3 regions of the Pseudomonas sp. NPDC089396 genome follow, and region 3 is predicted to be linked to each of the others. Evidence: predicted binding sites of a transcription regulator. Region 3 holds the regulator's gene; each other region holds the start of a gene.
What was found. The regulator FliA, encoded in region 3, starts transcription of late flagellar genes. The targets are predictions, from matches to a motif close to CTAAAGTTTNNNNNNNNNNNGCCGNTAA.

Region 1: the regulator FliA is predicted to act here: its motif matches at 1,593-1,620, upstream of ACIPZB_RS11170 (methyl-accepting chemotaxis protein).
Region 2: the regulator FliA is predicted to act here: its motif matches at 8,412-8,439, upstream of motA (flagellar motor stator protein MotA).

Annotation. Positions count from the first base shown of each region.
Region 1 is NZ_JBIVIC010000005.1:194,088-204,589, forward strand. Features, by position in the region: gene ACIPZB_RS11170 (methyl-accepting chemotaxis protein) at 1-1,541, opposite strand, end outside; gene ACIPZB_RS11175 (16S rRNA (uracil(1498)-N(3))-methyltransferase) at 1,642-2,349, opposite strand; gene tatC (twin-arginine translocase subunit TatC) at 2,346-3,137, opposite strand; gene tatB (Sec-independent protein translocase protein TatB) at 3,134-3,484, opposite strand; gene ACIPZB_RS11190 (twin-arginine translocase TatA/TatE family subunit) at 3,488-3,775, opposite strand; gene ACIPZB_RS11195 (phosphoribosyl-ATP diphosphatase) at 3,942-4,277, opposite strand; gene hisI (phosphoribosyl-AMP cyclohydrolase) at 4,279-4,671, opposite strand; gene ubiB (ubiquinone biosynthesis regulatory protein kinase UbiB) at 4,745-6,367, opposite strand; gene ACIPZB_RS11210 (SCP2 domain-containing protein) at 6,364-6,987, opposite strand; gene ubiE (bifunctional demethylmenaquinone methyltransferase/2-methoxy-6-polyprenyl-1,4-benzoquinol methylase UbiE) at 6,987-7,757, opposite strand; gene ACIPZB_RS11220 (polyhydroxyalkanoic acid system family protein) at 7,882-8,157, shown strand; gene ACIPZB_RS11225 (phasin family protein) at 8,264-8,695, shown strand; gene ACIPZB_RS11230 (phasin family protein) at 8,706-9,452, shown strand; gene ACIPZB_RS11235 (TetR/AcrR family transcriptional regulator) at 9,630-10,244, opposite strand; gene phaC (class II poly(R)-hydroxyalkanoic acid synthase) at 10,259-10,502, opposite strand, start outside.
Region 2 is NZ_JBIVIC010000005.1:320,802-331,303, reverse strand. Features, by position in the region: gene ACIPZB_RS11790 (N-acetylmuramoyl-L-alanine amidase) at 1-767, opposite strand, end outside; gene tsaE (tRNA (adenosine(37)-N6)-threonylcarbamoyltransferase complex ATPase subunit type 1 TsaE) at 779-1,252, opposite strand; gene ACIPZB_RS11780 (NAD(P)H-hydrate dehydratase) at 1,240-2,100, opposite strand; gene queG (tRNA epoxyqueuosine(34) reductase QueG) at 2,166-3,230, shown strand; gene ACIPZB_RS11770 (trimeric intracellular cation channel family protein) at 3,349-3,960, opposite strand; gene orn (oligoribonuclease) at 4,052-4,594, opposite strand; gene rsgA (small ribosomal subunit biogenesis GTPase RsgA) at 4,734-5,765, shown strand; gene ACIPZB_RS11755 (molecular chaperone Tir) at 5,879-6,358, shown strand; gene motB (flagellar motor protein MotB) at 6,479-7,492, opposite strand; gene motA (flagellar motor stator protein MotA) at 7,496-8,347, opposite strand; gene ACIPZB_RS11740 (HDOD domain-containing protein) at 8,478-10,013, shown strand; gene ACIPZB_RS11735 (rhodanese-like domain-containing protein) at 10,059-10,502, shown strand, end outside.
Region 3 is NZ_JBIVIC010000008.1:263,109-273,610, forward strand. Features, by position in the region: gene flhF (flagellar biosynthesis protein FlhF) at 1-889, shown strand, start outside; gene fleN (flagellar synthesis regulator FleN) at 986-1,819, shown strand; gene fliA (RNA polymerase sigma factor FliA) at 1,816-2,556, shown strand; gene ACIPZB_RS17455 (chemotaxis response regulator CheY) at 2,675-3,049, shown strand; gene ACIPZB_RS17460 (protein phosphatase CheZ) at 3,068-3,856, shown strand; gene ACIPZB_RS17465 (chemotaxis protein CheA) at 3,869-6,082, shown strand; gene ACIPZB_RS17470 (chemotaxis response regulator protein-glutamate methylesterase) at 6,130-7,251, shown strand; gene ACIPZB_RS17475 (flagellar motor protein) at 7,251-7,991, shown strand; gene motD (flagellar motor protein MotD) at 7,995-8,852, shown strand; gene ACIPZB_RS17485 (ParA family protein) at 9,003-9,794, shown strand; gene ACIPZB_RS17490 (chemotaxis protein CheW) at 9,791-10,502, shown strand, end outside.

The DNA of each region.
Region 1 (10,502 bases), on a different contig from region 3:
AACCCCTGCAAATGCGTCCCCAGCCGCGCCAGCTCGATGCTGGAGCTGGCCGTCTCCTCGCTCGCCGCCGACGTCTGGTCGGAAATATCCCGCACATTCATCACACTACGGTTGATCTCCTCGGCCGTGGCGCTCTGCTGCTCCGCCGCCGTGGCGATCTGCTGGTTCATCGCCTGGATCGACGACACCGTGCGGGTAATGGTATCCAGCGAAGTCCCTGCGCGGCGGGTCAGCTCGACACTGCTGTCGGTGAGCTGGCGGCTGGCGTCCATCACGCTGGCCACGCGCTGGGTACCGCTCTGCAGGCCGGCAATCAGCTCCTCGATCTCTTCGGTGGACTGCTGGGTGCGCTGGGCCAGGCTGCGCACCTCATCGGCCACCACGGCGAAGCCGCGGCCTGCCTCGCCGGCACGGGCCGCCTCGATAGCGGCATTGAGGGCCAGCAGGTTGGTTTGCTGAGCCACCGACTTGATCACATCGAGCACGCTGCCGATCTTGTCGCTCTCGGCCTTGAGCTGGTTCATCGCTTCGCTGGAGTTGACCACCTCGTTGGCCAGGCGCTCGATCTGCGCCACCGCCTCGCCGACCACGCGATCACCTTCACGGGCCTGCTGGTCGGCCATCAGCGCCGCCTCGGAGGCCTGTTCGGCATTGCGCGCCACCTCATGCACGGTGGCGGCCATTTCGTTCATCGCCGTGGCCACCTGGTCGGTCTCGACCTTCTGGTTGTTGACCCCGGCACTGGTCTGCTCGGTGACCGCCGACAGTTCTTCGGCAGCGCTGGCGATCTGGGTGACGCCGTCGCCGATGCCACCGATCAGCTCGCGCAGGCCCTGGGTCATGCGTTGCATGCTCGCCTGCAGCTGGCCCAGCTCGTCGCGGCGGGTGGTCTGCAGGTCCTGGCGCAGGTCACCGTTGGCCACGCGCTCGGCGGCGGCCAGGGTCTGGCGCAGGGGGATGATGATCTGTCGGGTGATGGCCCAGGCCGCGAGCAGGCCCAGGAGCATGGCCAGGCCGGTGGCACCGGCGAGCATGGCCTTGGCCTGGCGGGCGCCTTCGTCACGCACCTGGGTTTGCGAAGCGGTCATGGCCTGGCTGGTCTGCAGCAGCACGGTACCTTGCTCGGCCATGCCCTGCAGCGCGGCTTCGACGCGGCCCTGCTTCAGCTCGCTGAAGGCCTGGCGGTAGAGGCGCACGGCTTCGAGCTGCTGTTGCAGGCGTTGATGATCGGCGGGCTGCTCGATCTGGCCGAGCATCAGTTGCACTTGCCGTTCGAGGTTGCCCAGGACCTGCTCCAACTCGCTGATCGAGGCGGCGTCCTGCTTGCGCTCATAGTGCTGCCGGGCGATGCGCAGGTCCTGGGTGTATTGTTGGATGACCGAGATATTGCCCAGCTTGTCACCGCGGTTGATGATGCTGTCCATGCCCATCCACCCGGTCAAGGTGATGGCCAGGGTCAGCAGTAGCACCAGGCCGAAACCCAGCCCCAGTTTGCGATTGACGCTCACATTACCCAGCGATTGGGATACCCATTGGTACATTGTCGACTCCCCGGCAACTTGGCAGCACGGAATTTTGCTGTGTTGCCAAGGCCATCGGCTCGGGCCGGGGAAACTTGATGGGGGAAAGTTGACCCGCCTGTCAGAAAATCCGCGAGAGCAACGCGGTGACGGCGGTTTCCACCCGCAGGATGCGATCGCCCAACTGCACAGGCGCAAGACCTGCCTTGCCCAGTAGCTCGACTTCGTAGGGGATCCAGCCGCCTTCAGGGCCGATAGCCAGCGTTACCGGGCCATCGACGGCACGCGGGCAAGCGGGGTAGGAACCTGGGTGAGCGACCAGGCCGAGGCTGCCTTCGGCGATGGCCGGTAGGCGGTCTTCGACGAACGGCTTGAAGCGCTTCTCGATGATCACCTCGGGCAGCACCGTGTCACGGGCCTGTTCGAGGCCGAGGATGAGGTTTTCGCGGATCGCTTCCGGCTGCAGGAACGGGGTCTGCCAGAAGCTCTTCTCGACCTTGTAGCTGTTGACCAGGATCAGCCGTGGCACGCCCAGGGTGGCTACGGTCTGGAACAGCCGGCGCAGCATCTTCGGGCGCGGCACGGCCAGCACCAGGGTCAGCGGCAGCTTGGCCGGCGGCTGTTGGTCGAAGGCGACTGCAAGCTCGGCTTCGTGCTGTTCCAGGCGCACCACGGTGGCGCTGCCCATCAGGCCATTGATGCGGCCCACCCGCAACGTGTCACCCACCGCGACGCGGTGGATGTCCTGCATGTGGGTAAAGCGCCGATCAGCGAGGACGACGCGGTCGGCCGACACGAAGTCGGCCTCTTCGAGGAGCAACAGGTTCACGGTTGGGTCGCAGGCGGCTGGTCGTTGTGGTCGTCGGTGGCTTCATCGGCGTCATGGCTGCGCTTGCGGATCAGGCCGCCGCACAGCACGCCGACCTCGAACAGCAGCCACATGGGCACGGCGAGCAAGGTCTGGGAGAAGATGTCCGGCGGGGTAAGGATCATGCCGACCACGAAGCAGCCGATGATCACGTAGGGGCGCATCTTCCTCAGGGACTGCACATCGACCACGCCGATCCACACCAGCAGCACCACCGCCACCGGGATTTCGAAGGCGACGCCGAAGGCGAAGAACAGGGTCATGACGAAGTCGAGGTAGCTGGCGATGTCGGTCATCATCGACACGCCTTCCGGGGTGGCGGCGGCGAAGAAGCTGAACATCAGCGGGAACACCAGGAAATAGGCGAACGCCATGCCGGCGTAGAACAACAGGATGCTCGACACCAGCAGCGGGATGGCGATGCGCTTTTCGTGGCGGTACAGCCCCGGCGCGATGAAACCCCAGATCTGCTGCAGGATGAACGGGATGGCCAGGAACAGCGAAACGATCATGGTCAGCTTGAACGGCGTCAGGAACGGCGAGGCCACGTCGGTGGCGATCATCGTCGCGTTGGCCGGCAGGTGCGCGCGCAGGGGGGCCGAGACCAGGGTGTAGATCTGCTGGGCGAAGGAGAACAGCCCGGCGAAGATCAGGAAGATGGCCGCCACGCAGCGCAGCAGGCGGGTGCGCAGTTCGGTCAGGTGCGAGACCAGCGGCATGGGCTGGTCGTCTTGCGGAATTTCGCTCATGGGGCTCGCGGCGGTTGAGGCTGATCGGGCTGTTCAGGCGTCGCCGCAGGCGCTGCGGTTGCTGATGTGGGCGCAGTGGCAGGCGGCTGGGCAGGCGGCGTCAGCGGGTTGAGGATGCGCTTGGCTTCTTGCTCCATCTGCAGGATGTGCTCGTTGTGAAGCTGGCGGCGGATGTCGTCGGCACCGATTTCGCGCTCGACCTCCGTCTTGATCGCATTGAAGCTGCGTTTCAACCGGCCGATCCACAGCCCCGCGGTACGCGCGGCGCCAGGCAGGCGCTCGGGGCCGAGCACCAGCAGGGCTACCAGGCCGACGAGCAGCAGTTCGCTGAAGCTGATGCCGAACATGGCTCAGTCTTTCCGCTGCGGCTCTTGGACCGGCTGGGCCTGGCCCTCGATGGTGTGGCCTTGCGCTTGCGGCGCTGCGGCTTGCTGCTGGGTGGTCTGTACCGGCGGAATCGGCTGCGCAGGCGGCGGGGTCTGCTCGGCCGGCTTGGTTTCTTCGTCGTTCATGGCCTTGCGGAAGCCCTTGATCGATTCGCCCAGGTCGCCGCCGAGGTTCTTCAGCTTCTTGGTGCCGAAGACCAGGACCACGACAACCAGCAGGACGATCCAGTGTTTCCAGTCAAAAATACCCATTTCGTACTCCTGAAAAATGTGTGTTGGTCATCTGGTTTTGGGGCTGCTTTGCAGCCCATTCGCGACACAAGGCCGCTCCTACAGTGTCACCAATCTACCTTGCGACGCGGCGCCTGTAGGAGCGGCCTTGCGTCGCGAAAGGGGCGCAATGCGCCCCCAGAATACGTCAGACAGAAGGCGCGCGAGCGGCCTTTTCATCATGCCCGGAGAGGCCGAAACGGCGCTCCAGTTCATCAAGTACGGCTTGTGGATGCTGGCCCAGCGCGCTGAGCATGACCAGGCTATGAAACCACAGGTCGGCGGTTTCATAGATGACATCGCTGTAATCCTGGCTGACCGCGGCATCCTTGGCGGCAATGATGGTCTCGACCGACTCTTCGCCGAGCTTCTCGAGGATCTTGTTCAGGCCCTTGTGGTGCAGGCTGGCCACGTAGGAGCTGTCGGGCGCTGCGTGCTTGCGCGCTTCGAGTACTTCGGCCAGGCGGTTGAGGGTGTCGCTCATGTCAGTGTCCTGCGCTATAGATGGCATCCGGGTCTTTCAACACCGGGTCGACGGTTTTCCACTGGCCGTCTTCGAAGACGCGGTAGAAGCAGCTTTCACGGCCGGTATGGCAGGCGATATGGCCGAGCTGCTCGACGCAGAGGATGATCACATCGGCATCGCAGTCCAGGCGCATTTCGTGCAGTTTCTGCACATGCCCCGATTCCTCGCCCTTGCGCCACAGCTTGCCACGCGAACGCGACCAGTAGATGGCGCGTTGCTCGGCGGCGGTCAACGCCAGCGACTCGCGGTTCATCCAGGCCATCATCAGTACGCGTCCGGTCTTGTGGTCCTGGGCGATCGCCGGCACCAGGCCGTCGCTGTTCCACTTGATCTCGTCCAGCCAGTCTTTCATCGTCGACTCCAAAACCGGGCCCGCTTCTGTGTCGGGCCCTTTGCGCTAGTGTGCCAGCCAGCAGCGCGGCTGGCTATTGGCGCACGATCAGGTACAGGCCGGCGGCCAGCATCAGCCACGCCGGCCAAGCGGCGGGGGCGGCCAGGCTAGCGGCTTCGGCGGCCCCCGCAGCCAGCACCGCACCGCCACCGAGCAGGCCGGCGCCGAGCAGGCGTAGCGCCCAACGGTCGCCCTGGTTGCGACGCCGCTCCGGCAGTGGCAGGTCTTGCAGGTGCGGCTGCGACAGGCGTTCGAGCAGGTCGCGGGTCATGCCGGCCAGGTGCGGCAACTGTTCGGCCTGGCTGTAGATGTTGCCGAGTACGGCCTTGGGGCTCATGCGATCGCGCATCCAGCGTTCCAGGAAGGGCTTGGCAGTGCTCCACAGGTCGAGGTCGGGGTACAGCTGGCGGCCCAGGCCTTCGATGTTGAGCAGGGTCTTCTGCAGCAGCACCAACTGCGGCTGAACCTCCATGTTGAAGCGCCGAGCGGTCTGGAACAGGCGCATCAGCACCTGGCCGAAGGAGATGTCCTTCAACGGTTTTTCGAAGATCGGTTCGCACACGGTGCGGATCGCCGCTTCGAACTCGTTGACCTTGGTATGCGCCGGCACCCAGCCCGAGTCGATGTGCAACTGGGCGACGCGGCGGTAGTCACGCTTGAAGAAGGCGATCAGGTTGCGCGCCAGGTAGTCCTGGTCTTCGGCGGTGAGGCTGCCGACGATGCCGCAGTCGATGGCGATGTACTGCGGGCTCCACGGCTTGACGGTGCTGACGAAGATATTGCCCGGGTGCATGTCGGCGTGGAAGAAGCTGTCGCGGAACACCTGGGTGAAGAACACTTCCACACCGCGCTCGGCCAGCAGCTTCATGTCGGTGCGCTGGTCGGCCAGGGTCGCCATGTCGGTGACCGGCACGCCGTAGATGCGCTCCATCACCAGCACCTTGGGACGGCAGTGGTCCCAGTACACCTGCGGCACGTACATCAGCTCCGAGCCTTCGAAGTTGCGTCGCAGCTGGCTGGCGTTGGCCGCCTCGCGGAGCAGGTCGAGCTCGTCGTAGATGGTCTTTTCGTAGTCGCCGACGATTTCCACCGGGTGCAGGCGGCGGGCATCGGCCGAGGCCCGTTCGGCGGCCTTGGCGATCAGGAACAACCAGGCCAGGTCCTGGGCGATCACCGGCTTCAAGCCCGGGCGCACCACCTTGACCACCACCTCTTCGCCGCTCTTGAGGCGTGCGGCATGCACCTGGGCCACCGAGGCCGAGGCCAGTGGTTCGACGTCGAAGCGGCTGAACACTTCGCCGACCTTGGCGCCAAGCTGCGACTCGATCAGCGCCACGGCCTTTTGCGGGTCGAACGGTGGCACGCGGTCCTGCAGCCGCATCAGCTCGTCGGCGATGTCGGTGGGCAGCAGGTCGCGGCGGGTCGACAGCAACTGGCCGAACTTGATGAAGATCGGCCCCAGGTCCTGCAGGGCCAGGCGCAGGCGCTCACCCCGGCTGAGCTCGGAGGGCTTGCGCGGCAGCCAGCGCCAGGGCATGAGCAGGCGCAGGCTCATCAGCCACCAGGGCAGCGGCAGTTCGAACAGCAGGTCATCGAGACGGTAGCGGATCACCACGCGCTGGATGCGGAAGAGACGGCGGACGGCGAGCAGCTTCATGCGTTATCGCTGGTATCAAGGGATCGGGAGAGGCGCTGCAGGCGCGCCTCGAGGCGTTCTATATCGACCTTCAGGCTGTCGAGTTCGCTGAAGGCGGCTTCGGCTTCGCGCTTGCCCACCAGGGTGCGCGATTCTTCGGCCAGGTATTCGGACAGGTTCTGCTGAAAGCGCGCCAGGCCCTGGCGGGTCCAGCGTGCACGCAGGCGCACGTGGCCGGCGAGCAGCGCCGTGGCGACCGGGCCGAGCCAGCGCTGCAGCTCGTGCTCCCAGTCCAGCTCCAGGTCCTGCAGCACGCCGAACAGGTCGAGCAGCACCGCGCTGTCGCCATGCAGCTCGACCTGCGGGGTGTGCAGTACACCGGTCTTGTCCTTGGCCACAGCCAGTTGCAGCAAGCTGCCGGCAGGGGCGCGCAGGCTGCAGTCGACTTCACCCTGCCAGTGGGCGGCGAGCATCAGGCCCTCTTCATCGGGCAGGATGAAGACCTGCAGGGCCGGCTGGCGGCAATCGATCTCGATGACCTTGCCTTCCAGCGCAGCCAGACGCGGCAGCGCCGTGCTGTCCATGCGCAGGACGCGGTTCAGGCCATGTTCGACGCTGGCGAGCAGCCCTGCCAGCAGCATCAGGGCTTGATTCCCCGGTGCACGGCGACGATGCCGCTGGTCATGTTGTGGTAGGTGACGCGGTCGAAGCCGGCATCGACCATCATGGCCTTGAGGGTTTCCTGGTCAGGGTGCATGCGGATCGACTCGGCGAGGTAACGGTAGCTTTCCGAGTCGTTGGTGATCAGCTTGCCGGCCAGTGGCATGAAGGCGAACGAGTAGGCGTCGTAGGCCTTGGACATCAGCTTGTTGGTCGGCTTGGAGAACTCCAGCACCAGCAGGCGACCGCCCGGCTTGAGCACGCGCAGCATCGAACGGATGGCTTCGTCCTTGTGGGTGACGTTGCGCAGGCCGAAGGCGATGGTCACGCAGTCGAAGTGGTTGTCGGGGAACGGCAGCTTCTCGGCATCGGCCTGGACGAACTCGATGTTGCCGGCCACGCCACGGTCGAGCAGGCGGTCACGGCCAACCTTGAGCATCGATTCGTTGATGTCGGCGAGCACCACTTGCCCGGTCGGGCCGACCAGGCGCGAGAACTTGGCGGCCAGGTCGCCTGTGCCGCCGGCGATGTCCAGTACCCGATTGCCGGCGCGCACGCCCGACAGCTCGATGGTGAAGCGCTTCCACAGGCGGTGCATGCCGCCGGAAAGCACGTCATTCATGAGGTCATACTTGGCGGCCACCGAGTGGAAGACTTCGGCGACTTTCTTCGCCTTCTGGCTCTCGGGGACGTCCTTGTAGCCAAAATGCGTGGTGGGTTCGGCGTGGTCGCCTTTGCGCTGGTCGTTCATATCGCTTCACCGGAAAAAATTACCGCCATTCTAGGGCGAACGGGCGGATTTGTCTTGGCGGGGTGTGCCGTAGGGCAGGGGCGGGCATAATGCCAATTATGTCTACATACCCAGGATTGCCCGCATGACCCAGATCAGCGTCGAACGCAAACACACCCTCGGCCGCGAAGCCGCCCGTGCCAAGGCCGAGGCGCTGGTGGACAAACTGACCCGCGAATACGACCTCAAGGCCACCTGGAGCGGTGACCGCGTCGACGTGACGCGCAGTGGCGCCAATGGCAGCGTGCAGATCTTCGATGACAGCATTCGCGTCGAACTGAAGCTGGGCATGATGCTGTCGATGATGAGCGGCACCATCAAGGGCGAAATCGAACGCGCCCTGGACAAAGCCCTGGCCTGAGCCGACACCTTAGGGTGAAGATTCTAATTTGCCTCTCTACCTTATGCTCCAAGCCCAACCTCCATGGGCGGTTCCTCCCTCCACTCATGAGCATGAGGTACAGAGCATGGCCAAAGTGAATGTGAAGAAAAAGGATGATGCCCAGAGTACGTTGGGCGAAGTGCGCGGTTATGCGCGCAAGATCTGGCTGGCCGGTATTGGCGCGTATGCCCGCGTCGGCCACGAAGGCTCCGAGTATTTCCAGGAGCTGGTAAAAGCCGGTGAAGGTGTCGAGAAGCGTGGCAAGAAACGCATCGAACAGGACCTCGATGCCGCCAACAACCAGATCGACGAAGCCACCGAGGAAGTTACCCAGGAAGTCAGCCGTGTACGTGGCAAGGTCGAGATCCAACTCGACAAGATCGAAAAGGCTTTCGACGCACGGGTCGGTCGCGCCTTGAATCGCCTCGGCATTCCGTCTAAACATGACGTTGAAGCGTTGTCCATCAAGCTTGAACAGCTGCATGAGCTGCTTGAGCGTGTCGCGCACAAACCATAAGGAGAGCAGGATGGCTGGCAAGAAGAATTCCGACAAAGAAAGCAGCTCCTGGATCGGCGGGATCGAGAAGTACTCGCGCAAGATCTGGCTGGCGGGGCTGGGTATCTATTCCAAGGTCGACCAGGACGGCCCGAAGCTGTTCGACTCGTTGGTGAAGGACGGCGAGAAGGCCGAGAAGCAAGCGAAGAAAACGGCTGAAGACGTGGCGGAAAATGCCAAGTCCTCGACCACTTCGCGTGTGTCCGGCGTGAAAGACCGTGCCCTGGGCAAGTGGAGCGAGCTCGAAGAAGCCTTCGACAAGCGCCTGAACAGCGCCATCTCGCGCCTTGGCGTGCCAAGCCGCAACGAGATCAAGGCCCTGCACCAGCAGGTCGACAGCCTGACCAAGCAGATCGAGAAGCTGACCGGCGCTTCGGTTACGCCGATTTCTTCGCGCGCTGCCGCGGCCAAGCCTGCTGCCAGCAAAGCGGCAGCCAAGCCACTGGCCAAGGCTGCAGCCAAGCCTGCGGCTAAAACCGCTGCGGCAAAACCGGCAACCAAGCCTGCCGCTGCCAAGCCTGCTACAGCGAAGAAGCCTGCAGTGAAGAAAGCGCCGGCCAAGCCTGCTGCGGCCAAACCTGCAGCGGCCAAACCTGCAGCGGCCAAACCGGCAGCTCCTGCCGCCAGCGCCGCCCCGGCTGCTACCGCAGCACCGGCGCCAAGCGCGGCTCCGGTCAGCAGCGCACCTTCGGCACCGGTTACGGCCACGCTGATCTGATACCGCGTCGCGCCCATCGCCGGCAAGCCGGCTCCCACAAGTACTGCGCTGGCTTCAATGTCAGCGCAGTCCCTGTGGGAGCAACGGTCTTGCTCACTTTCCAGAAGTTGACGCGATTCCTGTAGGAGCCGGCTTGCCGGCGATGGGGCCAGCCGCAGCCCCCTCAAACTTGACTACCTAACCCTCCAGATACCGCTGCGCCAACTCCTGCGCCGCCGCCCTTGGCTTTTCCTGCAGATGCGGTGCCACCAGCATCATCACCTGATACACCACGACCCCCACATCGCCCTCACGTCCCAGCACGCGTTGATAGTCCAGCGAGAACATCAGCGTCAGGGTGATCTGTTCCACAAGCTGTCCCAATGCCTGCGTTTCGCTGACCACCTGCCCCTGGGCCTTGAGGCTGGCCAGTAACGCTGCCAAGGTACGCTTGAGCCCATTGATCAGGCTGCGCATGCCTCGGGCCAGCTTGGGCAAGCGCCCGGTGAGGTTCGACAAGTCCTGGAACAAGAAGCGGTACTGCGCCATGTGCTCGACGATCAGGTGCAAGAACAGCCAGTAATCTTCGGCACCCAGGCGCACCCCCAGGGGCGGGTCGAGCAATGGCATCAGCGATTCTTCGAAACGCTCGAACAGGCCGTTTACCAGCGGCTCCTTGCCGTGGAAGTGGTAGTAGAGGTTGCCAGGGCTGATTCCCAGTTCGTTGGCAATCTCAAGGGTCGAGACATTGGGTTCGCCCTGCTGGTTGAACAGCTGCAGGGCACATTCAAGGATACGGTCGCGGGTTTTCATCCGGGCAGTGGTGCTCATCGAGTCAGGACGTAGGTGCCTGGCGCGGGGCCCAGCGGTGGGTAGGTTGCGTTGCCCAGCTCCAGGCGCGGCGCCTTGAGCGGGCCGGAGCGCGGCGTGATCCACTCCAGCCACAAGGGCCACCAGCTGCCGTCGCTGCGCTTCGCATCATGGAACCAGGCACGGGGGTCGCCCGACAGCTTGGGGTTGTCCAGGTAATAGGACTTGGGATTGCCGGGCGGGTTGATGATGCTCTGGATG
Region 2 (10,502 bases), on a different contig from region 3:
GCGTGGATCGAGATGAACAGGTCGGCGCCCTTCTTGCGGGCGATCTCGGTGCGCTTGCGCAGCGGGATGAAGTAGTCACCGGTTCGAGTCAGCTCGGCGCGGTAGCCCTTCTCGGTGTTGATCTGGCGCTGCAGCTCCTTGGCGATCTGCAGCACGATGTCTTTCTCGTGCTGGCCGCGCGAACCGGAGGCACCCGGGTCCTCGCCGCCGTGGCCGGCGTCGATGGCGACCACGATGTCGCGCTTGCCGGCAGGCACAGGCGGCAGCTTGATTGCGGGCTGCGCCGGGGTAACCGGCACGGCAGGCGTGGTGGCCGGGGTAGGTGCCGGCGTAGGGGGTGCCGAAGGCGCCGTGGCGGCGATGGCGTCGGATTCCTGGTCGTACAGGTCGACCACCAGGCGATTGCCATACTGGGCATTGGGCGCCAGGGTGAAGCTCTTGGGCGTGACTGACTTCTTCAGGTCGACCACCACGCGCAGGTCAGTCGGTGTGCGCTGGGCGGAGCGCACGCTGGTGATTGGCGTGTTCGACGTAGAGACACTCAAAGGCGCGGCCAGGGTCGCGCCATTGATATCAATGACGAGGCGATTGGGCGCGCTCAGGGTGAAGACGCTATGCTGCACCGGACCCGACAGGTCGAATACAAGCCGTGTGTTGTCCGGCGCGCGCCACAGGCGCATGCTCTTGACTTGTGTGACGGCCAGAGCGTCAACGGTCACTGCTGTCAGCAGCAGCCCAACGGCAGCGACCAGTGCGCGTATGCGCATACCTACCCCACTTACTGTTTATTGTGTTCGGCCAGTGCAGCGCACCAGGCCTCGCCGCGAGCCCCCTGCGGCGAAAGGTTGAGCGAGCGTCCGCTCGCTTGGGGGCTTATGGTAATGGTCAGGTCAGGCTTTGGCAAAACGCCCGCACCCTTTTGTGGCCACTCGAACAGGCACAGCGGGTCGCCCTCGAAGTAGTCGCGAATGCCCATGTACTCCAGCTCCTCCGGGTCGACCAGACGATACAGGTCGAAGTGGAAGGCACGCACCGTACCGATCTCATAAGGCTCGACCACGGTAAACGTGGGGCTTTTCACTGCACCCGTATGGCCCAGGCCACGGATCAGGCCCCGCGACAGGGTGGTCTTGCCAGCCCCCAGGTCACCTTCGAGGAAGATCACGCCGTGACCGCCGGTCACCTCGGCCAGTTTGGCGCCGAATGCCACCGTGGCCGCTTCATCGGCCAGAAACAGGGTTATGCCAGACACGCAGAATGCTCCTCCAACAACTCACGAATGACCGGCGCCAGATCGCTGGCCGCCAGGCCTCTACCTTTGCTCCCCAGGCGCTCGCCGGCGCAGGCGTGCAGCCATACGCCCAGGCAGGCAGCGCTCCAGGCATCCAGACCCTGGGCCAACAAAGCCCCCAGGACGCCGGTCAGCACATCGCCCAGCCCCGCCCCAGCCATCGCCGGATGACCGCGTTCGCACAGCGCCAGCTGCCCCGCAGGGTCGGCGACCAGCGTGCCGGCGCCCTTGAGCACGCAGATGCTGGCATAGCGCCGCGCCAGCTTTCGCGCAGCGCCGGCGCGGTCAGTCTGTACCGCCTCGGTGGAAATGCCCAGCAATCGCGCCGCCTCCCCAGGATGAGGGGTCAGGATACTGCCGCTGGGCAGGGCCAGCGGAGCATGCGCCAACAGGTTCAGCGCATCGGCGTCCCACACCTGTGGCCGTTCGGCATTGGCCACCGCCGACAGCAGGCTACGCCCCCAGGCGGCCTGGCCAAGGCCCGGACCAACCACCAGAACCGAGGCCCGCTCCAGCACACCCATCAGCTGGTTGGCCGAGCTCACGCCGAGGCACATGGCTTCCGGCATACGAGCAAGGCTGGCAGCAACGTGTTCGGGGCGGGTCGCCACGCTGACCAGGCCGGCGCCGCAGCGCAGTGCCGCCTCGGCACTCAGCAATACCGCACCACCGGTACCGAGGTCGCCACCGACCACCAGCACGTGGCCGAAGTCACCTTTCTGGGCGTGCGCAGGCCTTGCAGGCAGGCGCGCGACCGTCCTGCTGCCGAGCAGTTGCGGGGGGTGGCCGGTGTGTTTGGTCTGGGGCATGGGGTCAAAGGCTCCAATGTCTGGCAGAATTATACGCACCTGAGCCCGTATTGCCTTGCCCATCCATGTCCGCTTGCACACCTGACCTCGCCGCACTGGCCCAATCGATCAAGAATTGGGGCCGAGAACTCGGTTTTGCCCACGTCGGCATCGCCGGGGTAGACCTTGGCGAGCACGAACATCACCTGCAGCGCTGGCTCGACGCCGGTTATCAGGGCGAGATGGAATACCTCGGCGCGCACGGCAGCAAGCGCGCCCATCCCGAGCAACTGATCCCCGGTACCGTGCGCGTGGTATCGCTGCGCATGGACTACCTGCCTGGCGACACGCAGATGGCGCAGCGCCTGGCGCAACCGGAAAAGGCCTATGTGTCGCGCTATGCCCTGGGGCGGGACTATCACAAGCTGGTACGCAAACGCGTGCAACATCTGGCCGACCGTATCCAGGAAGACATCGGCCCGTTTGGCTATCGAGCCTTCGTCGACAGCGCGCCGGTGCTGGAGAAGGCGCTGGCCGAGCAGGCTGGGCTGGGCTGGATCGGCAAGAACACTCTGTTGCTCAACCGCAAGGCCGGCAGCTACTTCTTCCTCGCCGAACTGTTCGTCGACCTGCCGCTGCCGGTGGACGAGGCCCATGTCAGCGAGCATTGCGGGCGCTGCCAGGCGTGCCTGGACATTTGCCCCACTCAAGCCTTCGTCGGGCCCTATGTGCTGGATGCGCGGCGTTGTATTTCCTACCTGACGATCGAGCTCAAAGGCGCCATTCCCGTCGAACTGCGGGCGAAGATGGGCAACCGTGTGTTCGGCTGCGACGACTGCCAGATCGTCTGCCCGTGGAACCGTTTCGCACAGCCTACCCAGGAAAATGACTTCCAGCCCCGACACGGCCTGGAGAATGCCGAGCTGGCCGAAATGTTTCTGTGGGATGAGAGGACCTTCCTGCGCAAGACCGAAGGCGGGCCGTTGCGGCGGGCGGGGTATGAACGTTTCTTGCGCAACCTGGCGGTGGGGCTGGGCAATGCGCCCTCGACGATTCCGGTGCTGGAGGCCTTGAAGGCGCGCCGGGAAGACCCTTCGGAGCTGGTGCGTGAGCATGTGGAGTGGGCGCTGGCGCAGCATGGTCGCCGCTAGGGGGCGCTTCGCACCCCAATCGCCGGCAAGCCGGCTCCCACCCCACCTCACCTCACCCTACCCTACCCTTTGTGGGAGCCGGCTTGCCGGCGATTGGGCTGCAACGCAGCCCCCAGCCTCACTGCTGGTCGTTATAGTGGAACTTGGGCATTTCCCAATGGAAGCGGATGGCCAGCAAACGCACCAGGAACCCGCCGAACAGGGTCAGTAACATGGCCTGCTCCCCCGGCACCTTGAAGTACACGCATCCCAGGTAGAACCACGCTGCCGCGAACGACACGCTGGCATACAGCTCACGGCGGAACACCAGTGGAATGTCGTTGCAGAAAATATCCCGCAGGATCCCGCCAAACACTCCGGTGATCACCCCGCTGATCGACGCCACCAGCATGCCCTGCCCCATTTCCAGCGCAGTCATGCAGCCAATCAGGGTAAAGGCCACCAGCCCCAGGGCATCCAGCACCAGGAACAGCGAACGCAGGCGGCGCATCATCGGCGCGATGAAAATCGTCAGCAGCGCGGCAAGGCTGGTCAGCACCAGGTATTCCGGGTGCTTCACCCAGGTCAACGGGTAGTGCCCGAGCAAGACGTCGCGCACCGAACCGCCGCCCAGGGCGGTGACGCAGGCGATCAGCACCACGCCAAACCAGTCCATGCCGCGGCGGCCAGCGGACAAGGCGCCAGTCATGGCTTCGGCGGTGATGGCAATAAGGTAGAGCATCAGCAACATGGCGCAGGTCCGTGCGGGAAAGGCGCGCAGTCTAACCAGTTGCCCAAGGCACCAAAAGAGGGCGCCGATACAATATCTGCGCCCTTACGGCTCACACCTTGATGAAGTGCTCGCGGTAGTGGCGCAGTTCGGCGATCGACTCGCGGATATCGTCCAGCGCCAGGTGGGTGCCGCCCTTCTTGAAGCTGTCACGCACATCCGGCGCCCAGCGCGCGGCCAGCTCCTTCAACGTGGAGACATCGAGGTTACGGTAGTGGAAGTAGTTTTCCAGATCACGCATGTGACGATAGAGGAAGCGGCGGTCCTGGCAGATGCTGTTGCCGCAGATCGGCGACTTGCCCTTCGGCACCCACTGCTCGAGGAAGGCGATGGTCTGTGCCTCGGCCTCGGCCATGCTGACCTTGCTTTCGCGCACGCGCTGGGTCAGGCCCGAGCCACCGTGGGTACGGGTATTCCACTCATCCATGCGCGCCAGCACTTCATCGCTGTGGTGGATGGCGATCACCGGCCCTTCGGCCAGGGTGTTCAGTTCGCTGTCGGTGACGATGGTGGCCATCTCGATGATGACATCGCTATCCGGGTCCAGACCGGTCATTTCCAGGTCGATCCAGATCAGGTTCTGTGGGTTCTGCATGCAGGGCTCCTCGTATAGGCAGTCATATTAGCCTAGCGGGCGCGGCCCGCGCATTCATGGCGCAACGCTAAGCGCAATGGTCGGGCGCCTGGCGTGCTAAACTGCGTGCCGTTTTCATTCGTCCCACCACGGAACCTTCATGGCCAAACGCCAGCTCAATCGCCGCCAGAACTGGCGTATCGAAAAAATCCAGAACGAACGCGCCGCACGCGCCGCCAAACGCGAGCAGCATGCACTGCAGGAGCTGGAAGGTGGCGACCTGGGGCCGGAGCAGCTGGGGCTGGTGATCGCCCACTTCGGTGTGCAGGTCGAGGTCGAGGCGCAGGACGGAGAGGCCGCCGGCCAGGTATTCCGTTGCCACCTGCGAGCCAACCTGCCGGCGCTGGTCACCGGCGACCGGGTAGTCTGGCGCGCAGGCAATCAGGGCATTGGCGTGATCGTCGCGCAGATGCCCCGTAGCACCGAGCTGTGCCGGCCGAACAACCACGGCCAACTCAAGCCGGTGGCGGCCAACGTCGACCTGATCGTGATCGTGTTCGCGCCGGCGCCTGAACCGCATCCGAACCTGATCGACCGCTACCTGGTGGCGGCCGAGCATGCCGGTATCCGCCCGCTGCTGCTGCTGAACAAAGCCGACCTGATCAACGATGAGAACGGCCCGGGCCTGCACGCCCTGCTCGAAGTCTACCGCGAGCTGGGCTACCCGCTGCTGGAAGTCTCGGCGCACCACGGTGACGGCATGCAACGCCTGCAACAGATGCTCGATGGCCACATCAGTGTGTTCGTCGGCCAGTCGGGCGTGGGCAAGTCATCGCTGGTCAACAGCCTGCTGCCGGAAGCCGACACCCGCGTGGGCGATCTTTCCGAGTGGTCCGGCCAGGGCACGCACACCACCACCACCGCGCGCCTGTACCATTTTCCCAAGGGTGGCGACCTGATCGACTCACCCGGCATCCGCGAATTCGGCCTCGGCCATGTCAGCCGCGATGACGTGGAGGACGGTTTCATCGAATTCCGCGACCTGTTCGGCACCTGCCGTTTCCGCGACTGCAAGCATGACCGCGAGCCGGGTTGCTCCCTGCTCAAGGCACTGGAAGAAGGTCGAATCAAGCCGCAGCGAATGAACAGCTACCGCTCGATCATTGCCAGCCTGCCGGAAGAAAGCTACTGATCTGTAGGATTTGTTACCGTAACGCGTAGGACCGCTCCGGTTTTGCCGTCATCTATTGCTCCGCTCGCAGCTTTCCCTGATGGTCATGTCTTCTATCAGGGAGGGCAATCGCGATGCCGGTGTTCATCAGCTACCGCCACGAAGAGCGGCTTGACGCCTTCATTCTCAACGAGCGCCTGCTGCTCGAAGGCATCCCCGCACATTTGGTCCTGTTCGACTGCGACGGGCAAACCAACGAAGACCTGTATGGCAGTTTCTGCCAGCACGTGTGCGATGCAACCCACTGGATTGGCCTGTTGCCTGAGCATTTCGCCGATGACTGGTGGACGGCATGGCTGCTGGGGGCTGCGGTCATGGCCAGCCGAAGGGTGAGTTTTTACCAGCCGGATGGCGACGCCTTGCCGCCTCACCTTGGCAAATGGCCGGTAATGCGCGAGCGATCGCATATCGACCTGTTTGTCAGGGCCTATCACGACGAATGCACATTCGCCCGGGCCTTGACCTTACCGGCGCTGGGCGGGAGTTGGGCCGACAGGGACAATGCGGATTTCTTTCATGCCGATCTCAAGGCCAAGATACGGCGGGGGTTTTGAAAGCTCGGGGCCGCTGCGCGCCCCAATCGCCGGCAAGCCGGCTCCCACAGGATTTTGCTGCGCCGCAGACATTGTGGGAGCCGGCTTGCCGGCGATAGGGGCACAGCGGCCCCGCACGACCTACTGGTCCTTGGCCTCGTCCATCTTCAAGGTACCGTCCTCGAAGATGTTCAGCTTCTGGCGCAGCTCCCGTGGCTGCATCGGCGTATCACCTGCGCCAGGTGCCGCCGAAGCGCCAGGCGCAGCGGGCGCTGGCGCCTGGGCCGGCGGTGTCTCTGGCGTGCCCTGCTCGCCCTCGATGTTGCGCTGGGCCTTCTTGGTCAAGACGATGATGTCGATACGGCGGTTGACCGGGTTGAACGGATCCTTGCGGTCGAACAGCGAAGACGAGGCATACCCCACCACCCGCGCCACCTGTTCATCCGGGTAGCCCCCGGCCACCAGCGCCCGGCGTGCGGCATTGGCGCGGTTGGCCGACAGCTCCCAGTTGCCGAACTCACCGCTGCCCGAATAGGGCTTGGCATCGGTATGGCCGCTGATGCTGATCTTGTTCGGCACGGCCTTGATGGTGTCGGCCATGGCCAGCAGGATGTCCTCGAAGTACGGCTGCAAACGCGCGCTGCCAATGTCGAACATCGGCCGGTTCTCGGCATCCATGATCTGGATGCGTAGACCGTCCTGGGTAATCTCGAACAGGATCTGGTCCTTGAACTTCTGCAGCTGCGGGTTCTCTTCGACCTTGTTCTGCAACTCCTGCAGCAACAGCTCGAGGCGCTCGCGCTCGACCTGCTCGGCCATGGTCTCGACCTGCTCCTTGTTCATCTGGATGCTGGTATCAGGGGTAGGCTCGGCCTTTTGCTCCGGATTGATGGTCTTTTCCGGCGCCATTTGCGGCGAACCGCCCAGGTCGATGACATAGGGCGTACCGCTTTCGGAGAAGCCGATCGGGTCTTTGAAATAGCCGGCGATGGCGATCTTCTGCTCGGGCGTGGCCGTGGACAGCAACCACAGCACCAGGAAGAAGGCCATCATCGCCGTGGCGAAGTCGGCGAAAGCGATCTTCCAGGCACCTCCATGGTGCCCGCCGCCATAGCGTTTGACGCGCTTGATGATTATCGGCTGATTGTTTTCCATGACTCAGCGACCGCGAACTGCTTGTTCCAGCTCGGCAAAACTCGGGCGATGCCTTGGGTACAGCACCTTGCGCCCGAACTCCACGGCCAGCGAAGGCGGCATGCCCGAGGCCGAAGCGACCAGCGACGCCTTGATCGACTCATAAAGGTTGATCTCTTCCTTGGCATCGTGCTCCAGGCACTTGGCCAACGGCCCGAAGAAGCCATAGGCCGCCAGGATACCGAAGAAGGTACCGACCAGTGCCGCGCCGACGTGCAGGCCGATCGAAGCCTGGTCGCCCTCGCCGAGCGATGCCATGGTCACGACGATACCCAATACCGCCGCGACGATACCGAAACCAGGCATGCCGTCGGCAATGCCAGTGACCGCGTGCGACGGGTGCTCGAGCTCTTCCTTCATGCTCAGCAGCTCCATGTCGAACAGGCCTTCGAGCTCGTGGGGTGCCATGTTGCCGGTGGACATGATGCGCAGGTAGTCGCAGATGAACGCGGTCATGCGCTCATCGCCCAGTACGGCAGGATACTTGGCGAAGATCGGGCTGGCCGCGGCGTCTTCGATGTCGCTCTCGATGGCCATCATGCCTTCACGACGGCTCTTGTTGAGGATCTCGTACACAAGACCCAGAACTTCCAGGTAGAAGGTATGGGTGAAGCGGGTGCCGAACATCTTCATCGACTTCTTGATTACATGCATGGTCATGTAACCCGGGTTGGCCTGCATGAAAGCGCCAAAGGCCGCACCGCCGATGATCAGCACTTCGAACGGCTGGATCAGTGCCGCGATCTTGCCGTGGGAAAGCACATATCCGCCGAGCACACTCGCGAATACGACGATGATGCCGATAATTTTAGCCATAGGTTCAAAGCACTTGCTGTCGTGGTCAGGATGAGGGACGGGAGCTTTAAAACTCTTCTTCTACTTATCGGCAGAACTGCGCCAGACTATAGCCACAAAATGCGAAAAGCCAGTTCGGACTGATGTCAAAATGCCAATGGAATCCAAGGTGCCCACTCAGAATCCGCGTACGCTAGAAGCCTGGATAAAGCTGCTCGACGGTGTTCGTGTACCGGTGCCGAAGCAGAGTTACGACCGGGTCATGAGCGCCATCAACGATAACCGCCGCTCCTTGCGCGACATCGCCGAACTGATGCAGGACAGCCCGGCCCTGGTGCTGTCAGTGATGCGTGAGGCCAACCACCCGGCCAACGCCAGCCAGGCAGAACCTGCCGAAAGCCTGGAAATTGCCCTCAATCGCCTGGGCCTTGCGCGCAGCAAGGAATTGCTCAATCGCCTGCCGGCAGTGCCGGACGCCGACATCCCCCCCGTGCTGCGCCAGTTCCTGCTGATCAGCCAGCATGCCGCGCAACAGGCCAGCGGCTTGTTCGCCAGCCGCCTGGCACGGCTGTGGCAGGAAATCCATTGGGGCAGCCTGCTGTTTCTTTCGCCGCTGTGGCCCATGGCGCTGACCTACCCCAAGCTGCTGGACACCTGGGAACTGCGGGTTATCCACAAGGGCGAAGAGGCCGCTGAGGTCGAGGAAGAGCTCTTCGGCGTGCGCATCATGGCCCTGTGCCAAGCCGTCGCCGAGCAATGGCGCCTGCCGCAATGGGTGACCCAAGGCTACCGCTTGCTGCTGGAAGAGCGTGAGCAACTGGCCCAGGTACTGAGCATCGCCCGCGACGAAGACCTGCTCAGCCAGCAGCACCGCCTCGACGATGCGCCTGGTCTGCGCCGCTGGTTCAACCAGCCCGCCAATACCGTGCTGCTGGCCAACAACCTGGCGCTGGCAGCCCAGGTGGGCTGGGACAACCCGCATCTGCTGCGCTGGCAGTTGCTGACCGCGCTGTACCTGCAAACGTCACTGGAAGACGTGCAACAACAGGTCCACCAGCAGGCTGCCGCCAGTGCCCGACGCCACGCCAGGCACGCCCTGTTCCACCCGGCCGAAGCGCTGATCTGGCCTTGGCACCAGCGCCGCCCGCACCCCGACATGCTGGCGCCACCGCCGCCTTCGAGCGAGCAACTGAGTCGCTGGCGCACGCTGTGCCAGGATCTGCTGGCACAGCCCAGCCCGTTCACCAATGCCGTGCACCTGGCCACCCAGGCACGCCAGGCCCTGCAGGAATGCGGCATGCAGCGCGTGCTGCTGCTCAGCCTGGACAAGGCCAACGACCTGCTGCGCGTGCAGCAAACGGCCGGCCTGCCGAAAGAGGCAGCGGCCATTGCCCTGCCCATTGCACAGAACAAGTTGCTGCAGAAGCTGGTCAGCAAAGCCGGGCAACTACGCCTGACGCCGGAAAACCACAGCCAGTTCTCCGCGTTGCTGCCCTCCGCGCTGCGCGCACTCTTTCGCAGCGAACACGTGCTGCTACGTTCGCTGGCGGTCAATGAACAGGTGCTGATGCTGGCGGTGGCAGACCAAGGCGGCAAGCCCCTGGCCGAGGTCAGTGTGCAGGCCTTCGGCAAAACCGCCCAATGCATTGAACGCGCCCTGGCGGTGTTTGCCAACCGCAATGGCTGACCCTTGCGCTACAATCGCTCCCTCTTTCCACACTGGAGACCGTGGATGACAGACTTTTCCGGATTGCCCCTGGTAATCGAGGCCGATGACCTGCTGCCGCGCCTGGATTCACCACAGCTGATCCTGGTCGACCTGAGCAGCGCCAACCGCTATGTCAGCGGGCACATCCCTGGCGCGCGTTTCGTCGAGGGCAAGCGCACCCAGCTGGGCCTGCCCCCGGCGCCCGGCCTGCTGCCAGCCCTCGGCGACCTGGAGAAACTGTTCAGCGAGCTCGGCCACCGTGATGATGCCGTCTACGTGGTCTACGACGATGAAGGCGGCGGCTGGGCCGGGCGTTTCATCTGGATGCTCGATGTGATTGGCCACCGGGCCTATCACTACCTCAACGGTGGCATCCAAGCCTGGCCGGCAGACAAGCTCGCGACCGAAGTACCGGCGCCGGCCAATACGCCAGTGCACTTGCAGCTGCATGGCGAGCCGACCGCCACC
Region 3 (10,502 bases):
GCTCGAAGTGCAGCTCGGTTCGCTGGCCTGGAACCAGCTGCAGGGCAGCAAGCCGGCGCAAGCCAACGTGTGGCGTCGTCTGCAGCGCATCGGCTTGTCCGGACCGATCGCCCGCGAACTGCTCGAGCTCACCGGCGAGATCGAAGAGCCGCGTCATGCCTGGCGCATGCTGCTGGCACACCTGGCGCGGATGATCGAAGTACCCGAGGTCGAGCCAATCGAGGAGGGCGGGGTGATCGCCATGGTGGGCCCGGCCGGCATGGGCAAGACCACCACCCTGGCCAAGCTGGCGGCGCGCTACGTGCTCAAGTACGGCCCGCAGAGCCTGGCCCTGGTGAGCATGGACAGCTTCCGTATCGGCGCCCAGGAGCAGCTCAAGACCCTGGGCCGCATTCTCAATGTACCGGTGACCTACGTCGACCCGGGCCAGTCGCTGGCCCAGGCGCTGGAGCCGCTGCTGCGCAAGCGCGTGGTGCTGATCGATACCGCCGGCCTGCAGGCCAGCGACCCGGCCCTGCGCATGCAACTGGAAACCCTGGCCGGGCGCGGCATCGCCTCGAAGAACTACCTGGTGCTGGCCACCACCAGCCAGAAGCAGGTGCTGACGGCCGCCTACCACAGCTACAAGCGCTGCGGCCTGGCCGGTTGCATCCTGACCAAACTCGATGAAACGGCGAGCCTCGGCGATGTGCTGAGCCTGGCCATCAGTCATGAACTGCCCGTGGCCTACCTGACGGACGGCCCGCGCATTCCTGACGACCTGCATTTGCCGCGCCCGCACCAGCTGGTGACCCGCGCCGTCAATGTGCAGATGCAGGACGAGCCCAGCGAAGAGGCCATGGCCGACATGTTCGCTGATCTCTATCACAACCCACGACGAGCGGGTTGATGATGATGAAGCGTGTGCAAAATACCTACACCAAAGGGGCTGCTGTAATGCCCCTCGTGTGGCTTGGGTCCAAGCGAGACAAGGTAAACAACAAACATGGGTAGCATGCATCCCGTACAGGTGATCGCCGTGACCGGTGGTAAAGGTGGCGTCGGCAAAACTAACGTTTCAGTGAACCTGTCCCTGGCGCTGGCCGAACTCGGTCGCCGGGTCATGTTGCTGGACGCCGACCTGGGCCTGGCCAATGTCGACGTGTTGCTGGGCCTGACCCCGAAACGCACTTTGGCCGACGTGATCGAAGGCCGCTGCGAGCTGCGCGACGTGCTGCTGCAGGGGCCGGGCGGTGTGCGTATCGTGCCGGCGGCCTCGGGCACCCAGAGCATGGTGCACCTGGCGCCAGCCCAGCATGCCGGGCTGATCCAGGCGTTCAGCGAGATTGGCGACAACCTCGACGTGCTGGTGATCGACACCGCCGCCGGTATTGGTGAGTCGGTAGTCAGTTTCGTTCGCGCCGCCCAGGAAGTGTTGCTGGTGGTCTGCGACGAACCGACCTCCATCACCGACGCCTACGCGCTGATCAAACTGCTCAACCGCGACTACGGGATGAACCGTTTCCGCGTGCTGGCCAACATGGCGCAGAGCCCGCAGGAAGGGCGCAACCTGTTCGCCAAGCTGACCAAGGTCACCGACCGTTTCCTCGACGTCGCCCTGCAATACGTGGGCGCCGTGCCTTACGACGAGTGCGTGCGCAAGGCGGTGCAGAAGCAGCGGGCCGTGTATGAAGCCTTCCCGCGCTCCAAGTGTGCGCTGGCCTTCAAGGCTATCGCCCAGAAGGTCGACAGCTGGCCGCTGCCGGCCAACCCGCGCGGTCACCTGGAGTTCTTCGTCGAGCGCCTGGTGCAACCCACCAGTGCAGGGCCGGTGCTATGAACGCGAGCGGTTTCAAGATGTACAGCAAGGCGTCCAAGGACGCCCAGTACGAATTGATCGAACGCTACGCCCCGTTGGTCAAGCGCATTGCCTATCACCTGCTGGCGCGCCTGCCTGCCAATGTGCAGGTCGAAGATCTGATCCAGGCCGGCATGATCGGCCTGCTGGAAGTCGCCAACAAGTACGACGCCAGCAAGGGCGCCAGCTTCGAAACCTACGCCGGTATCCGCATCCGCGGCGCCATGCTCGACGAGGTGCGCAAGGGCGATTGGGCGCCGCGTTCGGTGCACCGCAACACCCGCATGGTCAGCGACGCGATGCGCGCCGTTGAAGCCAGAACCGGCCGCGACGCTAAAGATCATGAAGTTGCTGCCGAACTCCAATTGAGTCTCGATGATTACTACGGGATCTTGAACGATACCCTGGGCAGCCGCCTGTTCAGTTTCGACGACCTGTTGCAGGACGGCGAGCACGAAGGGCTGCACGAGGACGGCGCCAGTGGTCAGGTCGAGCCATCGCGCGACCTGGAAGACGAGCGCTTCCAGGTCGCCCTGACCGATGCCATCGCCAACTTGCCGGAGCGTGAGCGGCTGGTGCTGGCGCTGTACTACGACGAAGAGCTGAACCTCAAGGAAATCGGTGAGGTGCTGGGGGTCAGCGAATCGCGTGTCAGCCAGCTGCACAGCCAGTGTGCCGCGCGCCTGCGCAGCCGCCTGGGAGAATGGCGGGCTCGCTGAGCCTGGGGTCGTTGCAGTCGTTTTCCACGTGCGTTTTCCATGTTGCACCGAATTGATTGAATGCGCGCTCGGGGCCGAGCGCGTTTGAGACTGCTTGGAGGTCTAATTGAACAAAGACATGAAAATCCTCATCGTTGACGATTTTTCGACGATGCGGCGGATCATCAAGAATCTGTTGCGTGACCTTGGCTTCACCAACACCGACGAGGCCGACGACGGCACCACGGCGCTGCCGATGCTCGAGAACGGCCATTACGACTTCCTGGTGACCGACTGGAACATGCCTGGCATGTCCGGCATCGACCTGCTGCGCAAGGTGCGCGCCCACGAGCGCCTGAAGGGTATGCCGGTGCTGATGGTGACCGCCGAAGCCAAGCGCGACCAGATCATCGAAGCGGCCCAGGCCGGCGTCAATGGATACGTGGTCAAGCCGTTCACCGCCCAGGTGCTCAAAGAAAAGATCGAGAAGATCTTCGAACGCGTCAACGGCTGAGTCACGTCAGGGGGCGCCATGGAATCAACACAAACATCTTTGGGGGAGTTCGAATCGACCCTGAAGAAGCATGCCCAGGAGTTGGTCGAAAGCCTGGAGCGGGGGCGTTTCGGCGAGGCGGTGCAGCTGATTCATCAGCTCAACCAGACCCGCGACCGTGGCCTGTATCAGGAGGTCGGCAAGCTTACCCGTGAGCTGCACAGCGCGATCGTCAGCTTCCAGATCGACCCGAGCATGCCGCAGGCCGAGGAGGTCTCGCAGATCACCGACGCCACCGAGCGCCTGTCCTACGTGGTCAAACTCACCGAAGGTGCCGCCAACCGCACCATGGACCTGGTGGAACAGAGCACGCCCGTGCTCAATGACCTGGCGGCTGAGGCGCAGGGCCTGAGCGTGGATTGGCAGCGATTCATGCGTCGCGAAGTCGCCGCGCCGGAATTCCGCGAGCTGGTCAAGCGCGTCGACAGTTTCCTGACGCACAGCGCCGAGGGCAACCGCAAGGTCTCCGGCTACCTCAACGACATTCTGCTGGCCCAGGACTACCAAGACCTGACCGGCCAGGTGATCAAGCGCGTGACCGCGCTGGTGACCGAAGTCGAAAGCAATCTGCTCAAGCTCGTGCTGATGGCCAGTCAAGTCGACCGTTTTGCCGGCATCGAACATGACCACCAGCAGCTGCGCGCTGAAAAAGATCAAGAAAAACATCCGACTCGGGGTGAAGGTCCGCAGATTCATGCCGATAAGCGTGAAGACGTCGTGTCCGGTCAGGACGATGTCGATGATCTGCTGTCCAGCCTGGGTTTTTAAGGAGCACGTTTGATGAGCTTCGGCGCCGATGAAGAAATCCTCCAGGATTTCCTGGTAGAAGCCGGCGAAATTCTTGAGCAACTGTCCGAGCAACTGGTCGAGCTGGAAAGCCGGCCCGACGATGCCGACCTGCTCAATGCGATCTTTCGCGGTTTCCACACTGTAAAAGGGGGCGCCGGCTTCCTTCAGCTCAATGAGCTGGTGGAGTGCTGCCATATCGCCGAGAACGTGTTCGACATCTTGCGCAAAGGTGAGCGCCGGGTCGACGCGGAACTGATGGATGTGGTGCTCGAGGCCCTGGATACGGTCAACAGCATGTTCGGCCAGGTGCGCGAGCGCAGTGACGTGACCCCGGCCACGCCAGCGTTGCTGGCGGCCCTGTCGCGGCTGGCCGAGCCGGCCGGCGCCGAAGCGCCAGCGGCGGTGGCCGCGCCGGTGGTCGAGGCGCCCGTTGCCGAGGTGGACATCACCGACAGTGAGTTCGAGCAGCTGCTCGACTCGCTCGACGCGGTCAAGGCCGAGGCCGAGGCTGCCGCCGAGCAGTTGCAAGGCGAGGCCCTCAGTGGCTCGGGCGACGAAATCACCGACGCCGAGTTCGAATCGCTGCTCGACCAGTTGCACGGCAAGGGCCAGTTCTCGCCCGAAGTCGCCGCTGCCGAGCCGCAGGTTGCCACCGCCAGTGCGCCGGTGAGCGACGAGATCACCGACGAGGAATTCGAGTCGCTGCTCGATCAGCTGCACGGCAAGGGCACCTTCCAGGCCGATGCGCTGCCTGGCGTCGCGCCGGTGGCCAGCGAAACCCCGGCCAGCAGCGACGAGATCAGCGACCACGAGTTCGAAGCGCTGCTCGACCAGTTGCATGGCAAGGGCAAGTTCTCCGGTGACAGTGTTGCGGCCGAGGCGCCTGCCGCGCTTGCCGCACCGGTCGCTGCCAAGGCCGAAAGCCAGCCCGTGGCCAAGCCGGTTCCGGCGCCTGCTGCCCCTGCGGCCGCTGCCAAACCGGCCGCAGCGCCCCGTCCGGCTGCGCCTGCTGCCGAAAAGCACGCGGTCAGCGAAGCGGAAACCACAGTACGCGTCGATACCGCGCGCCTGGACGAGATCATGAACATGGTCGGCGAGCTGGTGCTGGTGCGTAACCGCCTGGTACGCCTGGGCCTGAACAGCGGCGATGAAGCCATGTCCAAGGCGGTGTCCAACCTCGACGTGGTCACCGCCGACCTGCAGACCGCGGTGATGAAGACCCGCATGCAGCCAATCAAGAAAGTCTTCGGCCGCTTCCCGCGCCTGGTCCGCGACCTGGCCCGCCAGCTCAAGAAAGAGATCAACCTGGAGCTGGTCGGCGAAGAGACCGACCTCGACAAGAACCTGGTCGAGGCCTTGGCCGACCCGTTGGTGCACCTGGTGCGCAACGCCGTCGACCACGGCGTGGAAATGCCCGATGAGCGCGAAGCCGCCGGCAAGGCCCGCACCGGCCGCGTGGTGCTGTCGGCCGAGCAGGAAGGCGACCACATCCTGCTGTCGATCTCCGATGACGGCAAGGGCATGGACCCCAACATCCTGCGTGCCAAGGCGGTGGAAAAAGGCCTGATGGACAAGGACGCCGCCGAGCGCCTGAGCGAGTCGGACTGCTACAACCTGATCTTCGCCCCGGGCTTCTCGACCAAGACCGAAATCTCCGACGTGTCCGGCCGTGGCGTCGGCATGGACGTGGTCAAGACCAAGATTGCTCAGCTCAACGGTTCGATCAACATCTTCTCGGCCAAAGGCCAGGGTTCGAAGATCGTCATCAAGGTGCCGCTGACCCTGGCGATCATGCCGACCCTGATGGTGATGCTGGGCAACCAGGCGTTTGCCTTCCCGCTGGTCAACGTCAACGAGATCTTCCACCTCGACCTGTCGCGCACCAACGTGGTCGATGGCCAGGAAGTGGTGATCGTGCGCGACAAGGCGCTGCCGCTGTTCTACCTCAAGCGCTGGCTGGTCCAGGGCCAGGTGCACGAAGAGCAGCGCGAGGGGCATGTGGTGATCCTGTCGGTGGGCACCCAGCGCATCGGCTTCGTGGTCGACCAGCTGGTGGGCCAGGAAGAGGTGGTGATCAAGCCGCTGGGCAAGATGCTGCAGGGCACCCCGGGCATGTCCGGCGCCACCATCACCGGCGACGGTCGCATCGCGCTGATCCTCGACGTGCCGAGCATGCTCAAGCGTTACGCGGCACGGCGTATTTGATTTTCGGTGGCGCACCCTGGCGGGCTGCGCTGCCTAATGGAGTGTTTATGGCAGTCAAGGTCCTGGTGGTGGATGATTCCGGTTTCTTCCGCCGCCGCGTCTCGGAAATCCTCTCGGCGGATCCGACGATCCAGGTCGTGGGCACCGCGACCAACGGCAGGGAAGCGATCGACCAGGCACTGGCGCTCAAGCCCGATGTCATCACCATGGACTACGAAATGCCCATGATGGATGGCATCACCGCGGTGCGGCACATCATGCAGCGCTGCCCGACGCCCGTACTGATGTTCTCTTCCCTGACCCACGAAGGGGCCCGGGTCACCCTCGACGCGCTGGATGCCGGTGCGGTGGATTACCTGCCGAAGAACTTCGAGGACATCTCGCGCAACCCGGACAAGGTCAAGCAGCTGCTGTGCGAGAAGGTGCACACCCTTTCGCGCAGCAACCGCCGCTTTGGCAGCTATGCAAGCCCCGCACCGGTCGCCCCGCCAGCACCTGCCGCCCCTGCACCGGCCAGCAGCCTGGCCAGCCCGGCACCTGTGCGCGCGCCGTTGCCTGCGCGTGCGGCGACAGCGGCGCCGACGCACGCGCCAGCCCCCAAGCGCAAGCCCTACAAACTGGTGGCCATCGGCACCTCCACGGGCGGCCCGGTGGCCCTGCAGCGGGTGCTGACCCAGCTGCCGGCCAACTTCCCGGCACCGATCGTGCTGATCCAGCACATGCCGGCGGCCTTCACCAAGGCCTTCGCCGAGCGCCTCGACAAGCTGTGCAGGATCAACGTCAAGGAAGCCGAGGACGGCGATGTGCTGCGCCCAGGCCTGGCGCTGCTGGCCCCCGGTGGCAAGCAGATGATGATCGACGGCCGCGGCTCGGTGAAGATCCTGCCCGGTGACGAGCGCCTCAACTACAAGCCCTGTGTGGACATCACCTTCGGTTCGGCGGCCAAGTCGTATGGCGACAAGGTGCTCTCGGTGGTGCTCACCGGCATGGGCGCCGATGGCCGTGAAGGCGCGCGCCTGCTCAAGCAGGGCGGCAGCACCGTGTGGGCCCAGGATGAAGCCAGCTGCGTGATCTATGGCATGCCCATGGCCATCGTCAAGGCCAACCTGGCCGATGCGGTGTACAGCCTGGACGAAATCGGCAAGCACCTGGTAGAGGCCTGTGTCTGATGGATGTCCTTAGCCTGATTGGCCTGATCCTGGCCTTCGTCGCCATCGTCGGCGGCAATTTCCTCGAAGGTGGCCACGTCGGTGCACTGCTCAATGGCCCGGCGGCACTGATCGTGCTCGGCGGCACCCTGGCGGCAGCCTTGCTGCAGGCGCCGCTGTCGTCGTTCAAGCGCGCCCTGCAGATTCTGCGCTGGATCATCTTCCCGCCTCGGGTAGACCTGGCCGGTGGTATCGACCGGGTGGTGAACTGGAGCTTGACGGCGCGCAAGGAAGGCCTTCTGGGCCTTGAAGGCGTGGCCGATGCCGAGCCTGACCCGTATGCGCGCAAGGGCCTGCAACTGCTGGTCGATGGCGCCGAGCCCGAGTCGATCCGCAGCATCCTCGAAGTCGACTTCCTGACCCAGGAAGGCCGCGATATCCAGGCCGCCAAGGTGTTCGAGAGCATGGGCGGCTATGCGCCGACCATCGGCATCATCGGCGCGGTGATGGGCCTGATCCATGTGATGGGCAACCTGGCCGACCCGTCGCAGCTGGGCAACGGCATCGCCGTGGCCTTCGTCGCCACCATCTACGGCGTGGCAAGTGCCAACCTGATCCTGCTGCCGATCGCCAACAAGCTCAAGGCCATCGTGCTGCGCCAGTCGCGCTACCGAGAAATGCTCCTCGAAGGCCTGCTGTCGATTGCCGAAGGCGAGAACCCGCGCTCGATCGAGCTGAAGCTGCAAGGCTTCATGGAGTAACCCATGCGTCGCCGTCGTCACACCGAGGAACACGAGAATCATGAGCGCTGGCTGGTGTCGTATGCCGACTTCATCACCTTGCTGTTCGCCTTCTTCGTGGTCATGTACTCGATTTCCTCGATCAACGAGGGCAAGTACAAGGTCATCTCGCAAGCGCTGCTGGGGGTGTTCAACGACCCCGAGCGGAGCATGAAGCCGATCCCCATCGGCGATGAGCAGCCGCTCAGCGTCAAACCGGCCGACCCGCTGATCAAGGACAGCGAGCAGACCGACGCGGGCCTTTCGCAAACCAGCGTCGACCCGCTCAAGTCCATCAGCGACGACGTGCGCGACGCTTTTGGCGACTTGATCAAGTCCGACCAGATGACCGTGCGTGGCAACGAGCTGTGGGTCGAGATCGAACTCAACTCATCGTTGCTGTTCGGCAGCGGCGACGCCATGCCCAGCGACAAGGCGTTCGCCATCATCGAGAAGGTGGCGAACATCCTCAAGCCGTTCGCCAACCCGGTGCACGTCGAAGGCTTCACCGACAACCTGCCGATTCGCACGGCGCAGTACCCGACCAACTGGGAGCTGTCGTCGGCGCGTGCGGCGAGCATCGTCCGCCTGCTGGCCATGAACGGAGTGAGCCCGGCGCGCATGGCCTCGGTGGGCTATGGCGAGTATCAGCCGGTGGCCGGCAACGACACCGCCGAAGGCCGCGCCCGTAACCGTCGTGTGGTGCTGGTGATTTCACGCAACCTTGAAGTGCGCCGCAGCCTGACCGCAACCGGCAGTGCCAACGCCAGCCCGGACGCCGCCCTGCGACGTGCTGGCACACAAAGTGCACCGGCAACGCCAGCAACGACGACGGCGCCGTGAGCCGTCAATTCTCCGTCACCGAACACCCTGTGGGAGCCGGCTTGCCGGCGATGCAGGCAGCGCGGTGTGTGGCACCGCCAGTGCCGGTGATCGCCGGCAAGCCGGCGCCCACAGGGTTTCGGCGACATCAATGAGTCAAGAGTTGTCCTTATGAGAGTCTGGGCAGTAGCCAATCAAAAAGGCGGGGTCGGCAAGACCACCACCACCATCGCCCTGGCCGGTTTGCTGGCCGAGGCGGGCAAGCGCGTGGTCGTCGTCGACCTCGACCCGCATGGCTCGATGACCAGCTACTTCGGGCACAACCCCGATACCCTGGAGCACAGCTGCTATGACCTGTTCCTGCACAAGGGGCAGGTGCCGCAGGGCTTGCCCGGGCAGCTGTTGCTGCCCACCAGCGACGAACGTATCTCGCTGCTGCCGTCGAGCACCGCACTGGCGGTGCTGGAGCGCCAGTCGCCGGGGCAGAGTGGCCTGGGCCTGGTGATCGCCAAGAGTCTGGCGCAGCTGTGGCAGGATTTCGACTTCGCCTTGATCGACAGCCCGCCGCTGCTCGGCGTGCTGATGGTCAATGCCCTGGCGGCCAGCCAGCAGTTGGTGATCCCTGTTCAGACCGAGTTCCTGGCGGTCAAGGGCCTGGAACGCATGATCGGCACCCTGGCCATGATCAACCGCTCGCGCAAGCAGGCCTTGCCTTATCAAATCGTGCCGACCTTGTTCGATCGCCGTACCCAGGCCTCCCTGGGCACGCTCAAGGTGCTGCGCGATGCCTATGAGCAGCAGGTTTGGCAGGGCTATATCCCGGTCGATACGCGCCTGCGCGATGCCAGCCGCAACGGCCTCACGCCGTCGCAGTTCGATGGCAAGAGCCGTGGCGTGATTGCCTACCGGGCGCTGCTCAAGCACCTGCTTACCTACAAGAGCGCAGTGCAGGTGGTGTCATGACCTTGAAGAGCGGCACCCGGCCACAGATGGCCTTGCAGTCTTACCTGGACGGCCTGCTGCAGGAGGCCACCGAAGCCGACGATGTGCTTGAGCTGCCGCCGGGCGACGAATTCGCCGCCGCCGTGCGCGAGGAGCAGGCCCGTGACGCCCAGCCGTCGGCACCTGTGGCGAGCATTGCGCCCAAGCCTTTCGCCGAGCCACAGGTGAGGGTATTGCCGACTGTACTGCCGATCGAAGAGCCGGTGGTGGCCGTGGTCGAGGCCCAGGTGGTGGCCGAAGCCAGCATCCCGGTACTGACCGAGGTGCAAGTGCCAGAGCCGGTCGCACCCCTGGTCGAAGTCCACCTGCCGGCGGCGGACGTACCCTCGCCGCCCGCCACGGTGGAGGGTCGCCCGGCCTGGGCCAGCGAGCCCTTCGAGTGCCTGCTGTTCGACGTCGCCGGGTTGACCCTGGCGGTGCCGCTGGTGTGCCTGGGCTCGATCTACAGCCTGGAGGGGCAGGAACTGACGCCGTTGTTCGGCCAGCCGGACTGGTTTCTCGGCATCCTGACCTGCCAGGCGGGCAACCTCAAGGTACTGGACACCGCGCGCTGGGTCATGCCCGACCGCTACCGCGACGACTTCCGCCAGGGCCTGAACTACGTGATTTCGGTGCAGGGCTACGAATGGGGGCTGGCCGTGCACCAGGTCAGCCGCTCGCTGCGTCTGG